DNA from 3 places in the Spiroplasma mirum ATCC 29335 genome. Region 1 is predicted to be linked to each of the others. Evidence: riboswitches for the same ligand, from Rfam matches in the RefSeq annotation. Region 1 holds a riboswitch; each other region holds the start of a gene.
The links. Region 1 has a riboswitch for cobalamin ahead of P344_RS01895 (hypothetical protein). Riboswitches for the same ligand answer to the same signal wherever they lie in the genome.
Positions count from the first base shown of each region.

Region 2: it holds a riboswitch for cobalamin, as region 1 does, so the genes downstream of both, nrdD (anaerobic ribonucleoside-triphosphate reductase) here and P344_RS01895 (hypothetical protein) in region 1, are expected to answer to the same signal.
Region 3: it holds a riboswitch for cobalamin, as region 1 does, so the genes downstream of both, nrdF (class 1b ribonucleoside-diphosphate reductase subunit beta) here and P344_RS01895 (hypothetical protein) in region 1, are expected to answer to the same signal.

Region 1 covers NZ_CP006720.1:376,258-381,135, reverse strand. The annotation lists gene P344_RS01910 (hypothetical protein) at 1-66, opposite strand, end outside; gene P344_RS06620 (hypothetical protein) at 167-334, opposite strand; gene P344_RS01905 (hypothetical protein) at 609-983, opposite strand; gene P344_RS06615 (hypothetical protein) at 1,066-1,209, opposite strand; gene P344_RS01900 (hypothetical protein) at 1,293-1,952, opposite strand; gene P344_RS01895 (hypothetical protein) at 1,957-2,454, opposite strand; cobalamin riboswitch at 2,623-2,792, opposite strand; gene P344_RS01890 (hypothetical protein) at 3,014-3,625, opposite strand; gene P344_RS08055 (AAA domain-containing protein) at 3,652-3,765, opposite strand; gene P344_RS01885 (hypothetical protein) at 3,853-4,308, opposite strand; gene P344_RS01880 (hypothetical protein) at 4,353-4,763, opposite strand.
Region 2 covers NZ_CP006720.1:133,848-138,725, reverse strand. The annotation lists gene nrdG (anaerobic ribonucleoside-triphosphate reductase activating protein) at 1-267, opposite strand, end outside; partial or broken gene nrdD (anaerobic ribonucleoside-triphosphate reductase) at 245-780, opposite strand; gene nrdD (anaerobic ribonucleoside-triphosphate reductase) at 695-916, opposite strand; gene nrdD (anaerobic ribonucleoside-triphosphate reductase) at 919-1,158, opposite strand; gene nrdD (anaerobic ribonucleoside-triphosphate reductase) at 1,955-2,206, opposite strand; cobalamin riboswitch at 2,553-2,681, opposite strand; gene P344_RS06470 (hypothetical protein) at 2,801-2,968, opposite strand; gene P344_RS07740 (pyridoxal-phosphate dependent enzyme) at 2,989-3,396, opposite strand; gene P344_RS07735 (pyridoxal-phosphate dependent enzyme) at 3,402-3,677, opposite strand; gene P344_RS00635 (lipoprotein) at 3,701-4,183, opposite strand; partial or broken gene rpsT (30S ribosomal protein S20) at 4,455-4,707, shown strand; gene P344_RS00625 (hypothetical protein) at 4,797-4,878, opposite strand, start outside.
Region 3 covers NZ_CP006720.1:709,591-714,468, reverse strand. The annotation lists gene P344_RS03560 (SLC5/6 family protein) at 128-1,732, shown strand; gene P344_RS03555 (hypothetical protein) at 1,733-1,921, shown strand; gene P344_RS03550 (hypothetical protein) at 2,709-2,912, shown strand; cobalamin riboswitch at 3,207-3,370, shown strand; gene nrdF (class 1b ribonucleoside-diphosphate reductase subunit beta) at 3,690-4,712, shown strand; gene nrdI (class Ib ribonucleoside-diphosphate reductase assembly flavoprotein NrdI) at 4,728-4,878, shown strand, end outside.

The DNA.
Region 1 (4,878 bases):
TCAAAACCAATAAACTAAAGCATCTCCTGTTTTTTGGACTTTTAAATCAGGGAAAATACTAAACATTTTATCGGCTGAAGATTCTCTAACTTTATTAGGGTATTTTTCCTGATCACTAGTTTGCCCTTTATCAATAATTTCAGTAATATTTTGGTTAAAATTACTACTATTTAAAAGAATTTACAACTTGTTTCTGTAATTTTACTAAAAGTTCTTCAAAATTAACTTGCTGTTCTTCTGAACTATGATGTTGTGAACCTTTACAAGCTATAATATTAGTAGTTACTGAAGAACCCAAACAAATTGCCCCCAAAAATAAAAATAATTTCCTCATCTATATGTTTCCTTCCTATTTTAGTTTTCAAAATTACAAAACTAAAAAATATTTGTTTTACCCTCAATGTTTTTACATACCCTTTTTGAGATTAGTCACCTTATATCAATTCACAGTTCTACTAGTCTCACATAACTTTATTAAAAAAAGCAATAGTTTTCATTTTTATGAAAATAAACTTTTTTTAATAAGATAAATTTATTAAAGTTTAAAGATAAAATTAAAAATTCAGTTAAAATTTCATATTTAAAAAAAGCATTTTATAAATGCTTTTTTAAGCTAGACAGACAAAATACAAATCAAATGTATCATTTTGCTGCAATTCTAAACCATTAATTCCTCTTGTACAATAATTATTTGGTTGATCAGCACAGAATGGATTAGTGGGAATATTTAATGATCAATATGATTCTTTTCAACCAGTTAAATAATCCTGAACTGATTTATCCCAATCATAAATTCCTTCTAATATTCGCCCATATTGGGTTACCTCAGGTTTAATTTTAAAGGGTACTTTAATACCAGAAGTAATTGTTGGATAATAATTGTTTAGGTAATTCATTAGATTCACTAAAGTATTATCATCTTGTAATAATGTTTTATCAATTTTAGTAGTAATTGTTGCTAAGGTTTGTTGGGTCTTCGCCAAATCTCATTGCAATCAGTCAACATAAGCATTAATAGTAAAACTGTTTCATTATTGCTGGGGTGGGGGTGGCTGAACTAAAATCCTAATTAGCATCAATTTGATAATAATTATCAACTGTCGGAGTTAATAACTCCTGGTGTGTTCCATTTTGGATATTTCCCAAGTGGGAAATAATTGGGGTAGTAATTAATGTTAAACTTGACATTATTGTTAGTAAATTTTTCATTCTTAAATGTAACTACCTATCTTGTGTTTTTTTATCTTCAATTAATGGTTCTAATGGTTTTATTTCAAATGATGAAGTAGTCTCTAATTTTGCTTGGATTTTTTGAAAAAAATATTATAAGAAATAATTCGTTTATCATCTTCATAAAATAAATAATACTGGAGATGGTTAACTCATAGTCTTGTTAAAGGGTAAAATAAAACCCCTGCCATCATAATATTCCCAGCACAGTGAATGCCATCATAAGATAATCCGTTTAATCATCAGGCAATTAAGACAAAACTTTGTCCCCCGTTAATTTGATTACCAATGATAACAACTAAAAGTCAGTTAATAACTGCAAAGACAAAACCAAATAATAGCCCAAAAATACCGGCAATAATGACAAAAGTTCACCATCATTTTAGAATTACAGGACGGCAAACTCGCCCAATAACCGCTAAGAGTGGTCAAATAATTAAGTATGGTAAACACCAACTTAAATTAAAACCCCAATATAAACCATCAAGAAAACAAAAAATTAAACTAATACTAAAACTCATAAAAAAAGGAAAATAAACACCAGCAAATAAAATTAATAATGTCACTGGTTCAATGTTCGGTAAAAAAGCCATTGCCTCTTTTAACGTAAAAACTAAAGCAGCATAAATTGGAATTAAGCAAATTTGAATTAAAGTTTTAATAGTATAAGAACGCTTATGGAACAAAAATTTTGTTTTTAGTTTACCTCAAAAATTTTTCATAATTTTATTGTATAACTAACATTAAATTAAAAACATCATTATTTTTTAAGAATAAATCATCAATCCCAACTTCACAAATATCAGGAATATTACTTTTAGGATCAGTATTCCCCTTACATTTTGAATTTGTTGGACTGGTAATTGTTCAATATTCACTATCATGGGGTGTTTTTTTAATTCATCCTTTGTTAGTATTAATTCCTTCTAGCCAATGCCCCAGTGAACCACTGGCAATAACCGAAAAACTATCGCGATAATTCTGCATTAAATCTCCTAATGTTAACATTGTTGATTCATAGTTTGAACTAAACAAAATCTCACGGTTAGATTTCGTAGCATCATAGGCATTAATTTTTATTTTTAAAGTATTATCAACCCGATTTTTTAACGCAAAATATTTTGGTAAATAAGTAATGTTTAAGATTACCGAAGCGCTAAAAATAATACTAGCTAAGGCAGCTATTAACCACATTATTCAATTCTTTTTATTAGTTTTATTCATATTGTTCTCCTTTACTTATGAGTTCTTAAAAACTAAAAAAACGCTTTTGGAGCGTTTTGAATAATTATTAATTAGTAGGTTTTGGTTAGAAGATTAACCTTAATTTTTAACTACTAGTAAACAATTAATTATCAAAACCCCAGGGATAATAATTATCATGCTGATAATTGTTTTGTAAATTTTTAGATCGGTCTACTGGCTTAGCTTCGTTTTACTTACTATTCCTTCTCAAGATCTTTATCTCAATGGATTTTTATAGTGTTCATCAGCATTACAGTTGCTGGAACAGCCTAGGACTTGCACCTAATTCCTGTAATATCCAAAATTTGCTTTTTTAAGTTGTTATCTTAATAATAAGAAGAACTTGCCAAAAATGCAAGTGTTATTTTATTTTTTAAATTTAAATAAATTACGCATTATTTAATTGATACACATAAATCTCTTTAAAATCATTAGTAATTAGTGAAATAAACAATTTATGGTCAGAAGTCTCTAAAAAAAATACCAGCAAATGATTCTATTATTTTAGAAACTTCCATTTTAATTGTCCCATTATCATTTAATTGCAAAATTTTTTGTGTGAAACCAATAGTCAAAATATTACCATCATGTAATTATTTAATAATTTCACCCTTGCTAGCATGTTATAGATTAAATAATCTAATTTTTTATCTTTTATTTTGATTAATAACTTGCTTAATTTTAAGAAATTAATTTTTTTATAATGCTGTTCAATTAAGACAGCAAACTTTTGCTTAAATTCCTTAATTTTAATAATATCATCTAAGTTAACATAAATCTTTTCCACATCTTCGGTAAAACTTTCTAAGACTAACGAAAAGATTGCATATTGATTTAAATGTTCATAATAATTAGGATCTAAGTAATTATTAATATCTTTTAAATCATTTTTATACAGCGTATAATTTTGGGTTTTTTCTTCTTCAATTAGCTGACGATATTCACGGAATTTATCAAAATAATAATCCATTTCATCATCACTAATCTTTTGTTTTTCACTAACCACGGTATTTAAAAAACTATCAATGGCGGCTTTAATTTGTGAAAAAACAAAACTTTTGTTATTCATATCATCAATAAATAAAAAATATTTTTGAAATTTTTTCATGTTATTATAAACAATTTTTAAGGCTGTTTTTTCTCCGCACATAATAAAACATTATCACCGCGGTAAATTTAATTAACAATTAGGTTAGTAATTGTTTGTGATTTTCCTGTTCCCGGTGGTCCTTCAATAATTAAATTTGAATTCATTGCTTTTTTAATTGCTAGTTTTTGATAAAAATCTAACTCACTAATTGCAATGACATCTTGTTCACGAAAACTTTTTTCAAATTCAATCCGTTTTTCTTTTTAATCTTAATATTCATTTAAAATTTAAAAAAATAAATCATTTAATTCCCCTAAATTAGTATTCTCTAAAATTTTATTATAATCAGTAAATAAGACCGTATTAGTTGTTTTATAAATCCCAATAAAAGCAGCACAACATAAAATGGCACTTTCATTAAAATTATATTTATTTTTTAACTCACTGGCTGCTTGTTCTTTATTATAAGCTTTTAATGATAACGAAAAATTGGTAATAATGCTCGTTTGGTTAACAACAGTTGGGTTATTATTTTTAAAAGTAAGCCCAATCTTACTTAGCTCCATGAGCGCTTTTTCAATTTTATTAACATCCTCTTCATCGTCCAGCGGATCAAAATTAACTAAGTCTAAATTAATTTTGTGCGCTGCTAACTGACGAAGTTTAATCATGGGATTAATAATAACGTTGATTGTTTCAATTCTTAATGTCTTTTCTCGTTTAACCTTATTATTATCAACCACAATTGGCCATAATAATAATGGTTCCCAAAAAACTTCTTCTGTTTCTAAAAATCCTTCAATATATGGATAACCAAGATAAAAACATTGCTCCCCTTTTCTGATAATTCATTTTCAGAATCTTTGACAATAATTTTTAAGTTATCAAATTGTTCAGCAAAATATGAATTTAGAAATTTAATTGTTTTATTAACTAAATCCTCAGGATTATCCTTATTTTTAAGTTTGTAAAATTTAATAATTTCTTCAAAAATTAGTTTTACTTTAAAAATATTTAATTTGGTTGATAATTCCCGATATTTATGCATAAAAACTTTATCATCTTCGGAAGAGTATAAAACTTTTAAATGCAAATCAATGTTTGGAATACTATAAGCGTTTATCTCTTTTAGTTTGAGTGCTGATCCGGTTAAAAAATTTTGAAATTCTTCTTGAAGTTCAGCAAAATTAGTAAACAATAATTGGTATAAATCAATGATACTACGGTTAGTAGCGATACTATTTTTTGTAAAAAAAATAAGTTCCCAATGTCTTTTTGTCGTAAAAATCGATTTTGATATTGTTTTAAAATAG
Region 2 (4,878 bases), 240 kb from region 1:
ATAAAAACGGATCACCTCTCCCGATAACGTAACACCCTCCAATAACGAATTAGCATTAATTTGGTCAATAATTTCAGCAAGATATTTATCATCTAGAAGTTGGCCATTATTATGATTTCAACTTCTGACATTGTGGCAACCAAAACAAGCATGCCGGCAACCCGCTACTAAATAAATACTATAACATAACCCAAGGCCATCACTAGTTGTTTCAGGATAAATTTTTAAAACTTTAATGTTAAAGTTATTTATTTTCGTTAATTCCATGTTTAACCCGATCATGTTCTTCTGATCTTTTCGCTGAATTTCAACTATTTAAATCACCAGTTAAATAACCAGTAATTTGACGAATGCGACGGATATTATTGCTTTGACATTTATCATATGCCTGAGGAATAATTCCTGAAAATTGACATTCTAAACAAACATCAACGGGGTGATTAATTGATCCATAACCAATATTATTATCAAAGATACATTTAAGTATTTTTAAAATAACAGGAATTTTATATTTCATAGCTCCATCCAATTCAACATAACTAATATGTCCATCTAATGTAATTGCGTGGAATGGTACTTCTTTTTTATTTTTTCAAAAATACTAATATTTTGTTTAACATCAACATGGAATGAATTAATATAATAATTACTATCATTAACACCAGAAATAATTTCGTATTTTTTAACATCCATTCTAGTAAAACGCCCAGGTAATCCTTCGGCCGGAGTGGCAATAACTGAATAGTTTAAATTTATATTTTTGTTTATATTGATTAGCAATCTCGTTCATTGTTAATACTGCTTGGTATAACAAATCATATGCTGCTTCTAATTCACTATGGCCTTCCCCAAAAATCATTTTCATGGCATTGTGTCCACCAATAAAACCAATTGTTAAACTACCCTGGTTAATCATATTTACCAGATATTCATCTTTTGATATGTCCTTATGATGTTTTCATACAATGAGGCACTTACTTTTTTTAAAAAATCATCATATGATAAATTTTCTTCTTTAACTTCTTTTACCGCTTCAATGGCTAAACGAGATAAGTTCATAGCGGTAAAAGAAATATTACCACGACCAACTGGTGTTTTATACCCATTAATATTTTCAAATGTTCTTGTGCGACAACCCATCGTGGCAACTTCATTTAAATAATTATTTGGATCAGCAGGATTTCAATTTTCGTGCTTATTAAATGGTGTATCTAAAAAACAAAGTTAGGAAATAATCGGGTTGAATTTGTTTGACAAGCAAGAATTAATAAATCAAAGTTTTTAGTTTTATAATTTAGCATTTCCTGTTTAGCTTGTTTTCAATTATTAATTGCTAAATTAAAATCTTCTTCAGAGTAAAAGATTCCTTCCTTAACTTTAAAAATTTAAATTGGGAAATTGGTGTTTTATTTTTTCCAAGTCCTTTTTGAGTTGCTAATAATACTTGGCGAATCATCATTCTTCCTTCGGAAGAAGTATCGGTTCCATAATTTATTGATGAAAAAAAACAACTTGGTTTTTCCTCATGAAATGCATTGTGTTTAAATTATAAATAAATCCTTCCATTGCTTGAAAAGTTTCTTTTTCTGTTGTAAGATATGCTTCCTAAAATGCAATTTTAACTTGGTTTATATTTAAATCTAATAATTTACTAATTTCAAGTTGTACTTCTTCGTTAAGATGTAAATCAATAGTATTAAATTTTTCTTGGATTAGTGCTTGTCAATTTTTTTAATTTTCTAAATTATTTAATTTTAAAATAAATTCTAATTGTTTAACTAAATTTTTACGAAATGATTTTAAAACACCAAGAGCTAAAAAATAATCAAAAGCCGGAATTTCTTGACTACCATGTTGTTTATTTTGGTGTGATTGAAAAACAATTGCTGATAGTGTCGCATACGACTAAATAGTTTGTGGTTCGCGGACCATTCCATTTTTTGTTCAAAAACCATTAGCAAAAAATATCTTTTAAATCATATTGCACACAAGTTGTGGTTTTTGATGGATAATAATCTAAATCATGAATATGAATATCCTCATTTTGATGAGCATCACGATATTCTTTACTTAATAAAAAGCGTAAAGCATATTCTTTGGCAGCTGTTGCAGCCATATTCATCATTTGACCGGCTGGTGTATCTGCTGACATATTATCATTTTCATAAGTTGAATCATTTTTTTCAACATTAACAATTTTCATCATTTCTTCTTTTTAATAAATCATTATTATATGAATTTAAAGGATTTTCTTTAGTAAAAATAGCAAACGAGTTACTAACTAATACTACTTATTGTTGAAGTAGATCCCCCATCAGTTTATTTATTATATAAAAACTTTTTATCATTTAATTTCATTCCCACTTTTCCCCGTTTCTATTTTAGTTATTATTTAAGTACTTTAAATAAACAAAAATAACTAATATTATTTTTGTTATCTTTATTAATAAAATTCAATAATTTATTATTTTTCATTTTTGTAAAAAATACAAAAATTAAATAAATTACAGGATTACTTTATTCCAGAAGTAATCAAATTTCAAAAACATTGTAGGTCTACTGGCTTTACTTCATCTTACTTACTGCCCTTATCAAGAAATTTTCTCAGTGGTTATTACATATTACAGCTTTCGTCAGTTCTACAGTTGCTGGTACAGCTTGTGCTTTTAACACAATTCCCTAATTAAAAACCACATTTATTTTATTTAATTTTTGAAAGATCAATATCTTTCATACTTAAACTATATTATAAATAAATCAAAATTTTTCATTTTTAAATTAAAAAAATAAACTACTAAAGTTAATTTATATTTTCATTTAAAATTTCATTCAATTTAGATAAATCAATATTTCCTACCAACATAATGATTGCTACATTAGTATTTTGAATTAATTTAATTTCTTTATATAGTACTACTGCATAAGCTGAAGCGTCAGCACCTTCTGCTAAAATTTTATCTTTTGCCAATAAGAACTAAATTGTTTCCTTTACCCTCTTTTCTCTGAAACAGTAACAATTTCAGCAACATACTGTTTACATATCTCAAAAGTAATTAAACCAATTTTTTGAACATTAATACCATCAGCAATTGTTTTACTAGGTTCAACTTCAATTGATTTACCAAATTGAAAGGCTTTTGTTAAAGATGGTACATTTTCAACTTCAACACCAATAATTTTAATTTCTAGATTTAATGTTTTTGCAGCAATAGCAATGCCTAAAATTAAACCGCCTCCACCAACGGGAACAATTATTGTATATAAACCTTGGATTTGTTCAATTAATTCTAATCCAATAGTACCTTGCCCACTAATAACATCTTCATCATCAAAAGCATGTACAAATGTTAATTGCTGTAATTTTTGAACTTCTAATGTATTTTTTAACGCCCTCATCAAAATTAGAACCAGATAAAATAATATCTGCACCATAATAATTTGGTTGCCTCAATTTTTGACTTTGGTGCATTTTCTGGCATTACTATTGTACATTTAGTATTTGTTAATAAGCATGCCAATGCAACACCTTGAGGATGATTGCCAGCAGATGCAGCAATAAACCCTTTAGCACGTTCGGTTTCATTTAAAGAAAGTATCTTTTTTAAACTTCCTCGAATTTTAAAACTTCCTGTTCGCTGTAAATTCTCTACTTTTAAATATATTTCCATATTAAGCATTTTTGATAATGTAAGATCATGAATTATATTATCAGAATTAATATAATCATTGATTCTATGTCGTGCTTCCTTAATTTTATAAATAGTAATCATCAGGGAAAACCTCTCTTATATATGTGTCTTTGTTTTCATATATTTTCTATTCCGTTGTCTAATAAATTAAGACTATTTATAAAACTCACTAAATTACCCATACCCATAGCAGATAAGATACTCATTGGTATGTCAACACCATTAATTTTGCTCAAATTCATACCAATGATATTATCAGGCATTAATGATAATGTTCCTTGACCATTCTGAACTAATAAATAAGTACCAGCACCATCTTTAGTAAATAAATTACTAACAAAAGTAAATGTAATGTAACTGTAACTATTAATAGCGTTTTGTGCTTCTTCTGTAAGTCTTGTTGTTGTGGCTTCTTCTTTATGGCAAGCAATAATACTGATTGCTCCGGTTGCTGTTAAACCAACAGCGCCAAAAATTGCTAATAACTTTTCCATTCCTTTATTTTCCTTTCTTTTAAAAATTTTAGGGAAATAAAATAATATAGTTATTACAATTGTTATAAATAAAGTTAATAAGTTTTTAACTTTCCCTGCTAATATCTTAATTAACTAAACAATAAAAAAACAATAAGTTTCATAATTTAGAAAAATAATTATTACCCTAAAAATTATAAATTCTCTAAAAAACTAAGTTTTTATATTTACACGCATATATCTATTTGCTATAATTCCTTTGTGTCTAAGTAAATGAAAGGAATAAATATTAATGGCAAATATCAAATCACAAGTTAAAAGAATCAAAAAAAAATGAAAAAGCTAATTTAGCTAATAAATCATTTAAATCTTCAATTAAAACAGCAATTAAAAAAGCTAATTTAGCAATTGCAGAAAAACAAGAAAATGCTAATGATTTAGTAAACAATGCTGTTTCATTAATTGACAAAGCTGTAACTAAAGGGATTTATCATGCTAATAAAGCAGCGAGAATAAAAAGTAAATTAATGATCCGTGTAAATTAATTTTAGGAAATAATTAGGCTGGTGTTAAATAAAAAATAGTAGCTATGAAAGTAGTTACTATTTTTTAATTTAAAAAGATAATTAGAACTTTAATTATCTTCATCATCTTGGTTATTATTCTTATTTTCATCCTTATTTCCAAAGGAATTAAACGGATTATCTTCTCTAAAT
Region 3 (4,878 bases), 330 kb from region 1:
TTAAAATTGATGACAAATTATTAAAATTACGGTATAATCATTTAATGTAAAAGGTAAAAATTTTTTTATAAATTTATCTTATTTTCCATAATATTTAAAATTTTATTATAAAAGTTAGGAGATAACTATGAATAAGAAAAAGCAAATGAGCAAAGTTGGTTTTATTGTTTCTTCTTTAGGAGCAGCAATTGGACTAGGGGTAATTTGAGGATTACCTGGTTATATTAATAAGAACGGGGGATTTTATTTTTTCTTGTTTTATATTGTAGCAATGATCATTGTTGGAATTCCGTTATTAATCTTTGAATTTAATTTAGGAAACTTGCGCCGTAAAAGTGTGATTAATATTTTTGAAAAAGAAAATGTTAAAGTAAGTAAATTTATTGGGTGGTTTCAATCAACCTTAATGATTATTATTCCAATATATTATTCAGTTTTAGTTGGTTATACAATTGTTTCAATTGGAATTGAATTTAGTCCCAGTCTTATTAATGATATGGGTGGTAATATTTTTAATAAGCATATTTTGCAGAGTGGTGGCTTTGGTGTTAGTGCGCATGGTGGTTTTCAATGAATTGTATTTTTAGCCTTTCTCTTAGTTGTTATTTTAGTGGGATTAATCTTATCATTTGGGATTAAAGGGATTGAAAAATTAAACAAAGTATTTATGCCCTTATTATTTATTATTATTTTTATTTTAGCAATTTATATTTTAACAGTTCCGGGTAGCAAAGAAGGGTTAGCTACTTTATTTTTAAAAGATAATTTAAAAAAACTAGGGACAACCCAAACTTGAAGTAGTGTCTTTTCCTTAGCATTCTTTACCACTTCGTTAGGAATGGGAATGATGATACGGTTTGCCGGAGTTGCTCCCCATAACCAAGATAATACTTCCAAAACATATTTATTACTAATTGGGATTTTATTTTTATCAGTTACCAATTTAATTTTTATCTTTGGTTCGTCCGGGGCAATTGTTAATAATAGTATAAGTGATAAAACTAACATTTTATTATTCCAGCAAGAAATTACTAATAAATTTGGTAGTGATTCGATAGTGTTCGTCTTTAATGTGCTTCCAAAGACTTTCCATATTATTAACCAAAATACTGTTGTAGGCTTTGGTAGCTTCTTAGGAATTCTCTTTTTCTTAGCCTTGTTCATTGCGGGATTAAGTACTACGGTCGGAAATACCGAAGTTATTGTAGATGCAATTGAGACTCAGTATCATTTTAAAAAGCGCCGAGTTATTTTTGGAATATGTACATTAATCATTGTGGTTGGCTTAGCGTTAGTATTTGAAAATACTTACCAGTTAATTAATTCCTTCCAATTATTAGCTGCTGGGTTAGATTTAATTTTAGTATCATTTGCACAAGTAATCTTCTTTGTTCATAAAACTAAAAAATTAGATGTCCTAATTAAATATAACAATAAAGTTTCATGAATTAAATTAGGGACATTATACCGCTTAATGATGTATTATGTTATCCCGGTTATTTTATTTATTATTATTGGCTTTTCTATTTATGATTTTGTGATTTCAACAACAACTAACCCATTATATATTTTTATCTTAGCATTAGTGTTAGGAATTTTGGTACCAATAATTTCGGCATTAGCTAATAGTCCTGAAATTTTTGATGCTAAAAAAAATAAAATTAAGAAGACAGTTATTCAAAATGAAATTCCTAAAGTATCACAACCTAAATTAGAAGACGAGGTGGAGTAGATGTTAACGATTATTGCTTTAACAGTATTATTAGTAATTTTAATTTGTTTAGGAATTTTGTTTGGGTTCTTTATTTACAAAGATTTAAAACGTACTGAACATACAATTGAACTTGACCAAGAACTAGCAGAACATAATTTATTAGAAGTTGATTTAGAAAGTGAATTAGAACAAGAAACCGTAAAATAATTTTTATTAAGAATTATTAAAACTTATTTTTATAAAAAAATTTTTATAATTTAAAATTAAATAAAATAATATTATGTTATTATTAAAAAGGCATATTAATGTCTGTATTTAATTATTACTAGTTTTTAAAGATAATTTTAATAAATGTTATTTAAAAAATAGTTTTAAGAATTGATTTATTAAGATAAATCAGTAAGTAATCTAGAAATGACTTATGATAGATTAAATTATTTGGCAAATTCTAATATAGAGTATTTATTTATTTTTATGCTAACTATATTTTGATGATATAGATATAGAAGTTTCATTGGTAAGGGCAGATTTAATTTCTGAGATTAAAGAGATGAGTCTTTGAAATATTTTTATGATTCTGGTCCAAGGCTAGATCGAATGCGGAAGTAATAAGTTTTGGCTTTAATGACAATAATTATGTATTTAATGGTGAGGTATTTAATACTAGAGAACAATTAAATCGTTATATATTAAAAATAAAATCCCAATTGCAACTGTTAATACAATCCAAAATCCAGGTAATTTTACCATTAATGGTAGTGGAGAATTATCACGAGATGTATTATCAGCATCTTATGAGAAACCAATAACAGTTTATCAGTGGAATGATAAAAGTGCTTATTTAAATTGAACAGATGCTTTAAAAACTTTTACAAATTATCAAAAAGTTTATAATATTCAAGGCCAAATTCGTTACAATGAATATAAAGCACGAGAATTATTATGAAAATTCTATAAAGAAAAAATTAGAAGACTCTTCAAATTTGCAAACGGAATGTTATTTGCAAGAAGCAGTAAGCAACAAATTTTAAGTAAAAGTAAGTATCAAAAAAAAGAACTTAAAATAACTGATGTTATTTTTAGTGATACTGGTGAATTTGAAAGTTTTTTGTGAAATGCTTTAAATGCTCAAAGCTGTTTATTAAGATTTATAACTGCTAATAATTATGGTCAAGTTTTTAACCAAAAATTAATATAATAGATAATTATTTGAAGACCATTCACAAAATTCAAGAAAAATAAAAGCAAGAAATTAATGATGGTGAATTAGTAGTAACAAAATTAAAAAAAAGAAACTATTATTACGAAAAAAATTAATGCGGAAAAAAACTTAAAATAGGAAAGATATCTCGTCTTGACTCATATGAATTTTCTTCAACAAATACAAATGAATACAAAAAACCTTTATAATTAAGGATAAAAAAGAATAATTATTATTCTTTTTTATTATTTTACAAATTAAAAATAATATAGTAAGATATGTTTACAACTAAATAGCTTTGGAATAATAGATGTTTGGGAAAAGAGTTAGATTCTCTTGCTGTCCCAGCAACTGTGATGCGGATGAACGTTACATAGCCATTAAAGGAAACTTTGAGAAGGGTAACTAGTAAAATGATGCTAAGCCAGGAAACCAGTCTGTTATCTCACTAAAATTATGTTATTCCTGGGAATGAAATAACAAAATTATTTTGTAATCTTTGATAATCTTGCTAATGCTTTTTTTTGATTACTTTTAAATAATTTAAAAATATTTGTACTCCTTTCCCTAATGAAGTGAATGCTTTTTAGTTGTCAAGGAAAACTTGTTTTAGGGATTATTACAAGTTTTTTGTTAACTTTCCATAATTTATTAACAAATCCCATCTAGCATTGAACGGGAATTAATATTGTTGAATAATTAAAAAATCCAGATTACTTTTGGGTTTATTTTAGTAACGCTAATTAATTAAAAATATCTTTGAAAGGAGCAATTATGGCAGCACAAAAAAATAAATATTATCAAGCATCACTTTCACCCCTTGAATATGCCCAAGCTAATTTTCAGGGGAAAATGCGGTCAGTTAACTGAAATGTCATTAATGATGATAAAGATTTAGAAGTATGAACCAGAATTACCCAAAATTTTTGGTTACCAGAAAAAATCCCAGTTTCTAATGATTTAACATCATGACGTACTTTAAATCCGGAATGACAACAATTAATTACCCGCACATTTACTGGTTTAACATTATTAGATACAATCCAAGCAACGGTTGGGGATGTTGCCCAAATTCCTAACTCATTGACCGACCATGAACAAGTTATTTATACAAACTTTGCTTTTATGGTTGCTGTTCATGCGCGATCATATGGAACTATTTTTTCAACTTTATGTTTAAGTGAGCAAATTGAAGAAGCCCATGAATGAGTTATCAACACAAAAAGTTTACAAGAACGTGCCCAAGCGTTAATTCCATATTATGTTGGTGATGATCCGTTAAAATCAAAAGTTGCGGCTGCTTTAATGCCAGGATTTTTACTATATGGAGGATTTTATTTACCATTTTATTTATCGGCCCGTGGTAAGCTCCCAAATACTTCGGATATTATCCGATTAATTTTAAGAGACAAAGTTATTCATAACTATTATAGTGGTTATAAATACCAACAAAAAGTTGCTAAATTACCCCCAGCTCAGCAGGAAGAAATGAAACAATTTGTTTTTGATTTACTAAATGAGTTAATTATTTTAGAAAAAAAATATTTACATGAACTTTATGAAGGTTTTGGGTTAGCTGAAGATGCAATTCGCTTTAGTTTATATAATGCTGGGAAGTTTTTACAAAATTTAGGTTATGAATCACCTTTTAGTGAGGAAGAAACTAGAATTGCCCCCGAGATTTTCACTCAGTTATCAGCCCGCGCAGATGAAAACCATGATTTCTTTTCTGGAAATGGTTCTTCTTATGTAATGGGGATTACTGAAGAAACTGAAGACGAAGATTGAGAATTTTAGATTTGATGAATAATTATGCATGAGGATGTTATTAGAGTTTCCAACCAATCAGTTACCAAACCAACGGGTGAAATGTATGTTGTTTATTTTTCCTCAACATCAAATAATACGCACCGCTTTATCCAAAAACTAAATATTAAAAATACACGTATTCCCTATGATTTAT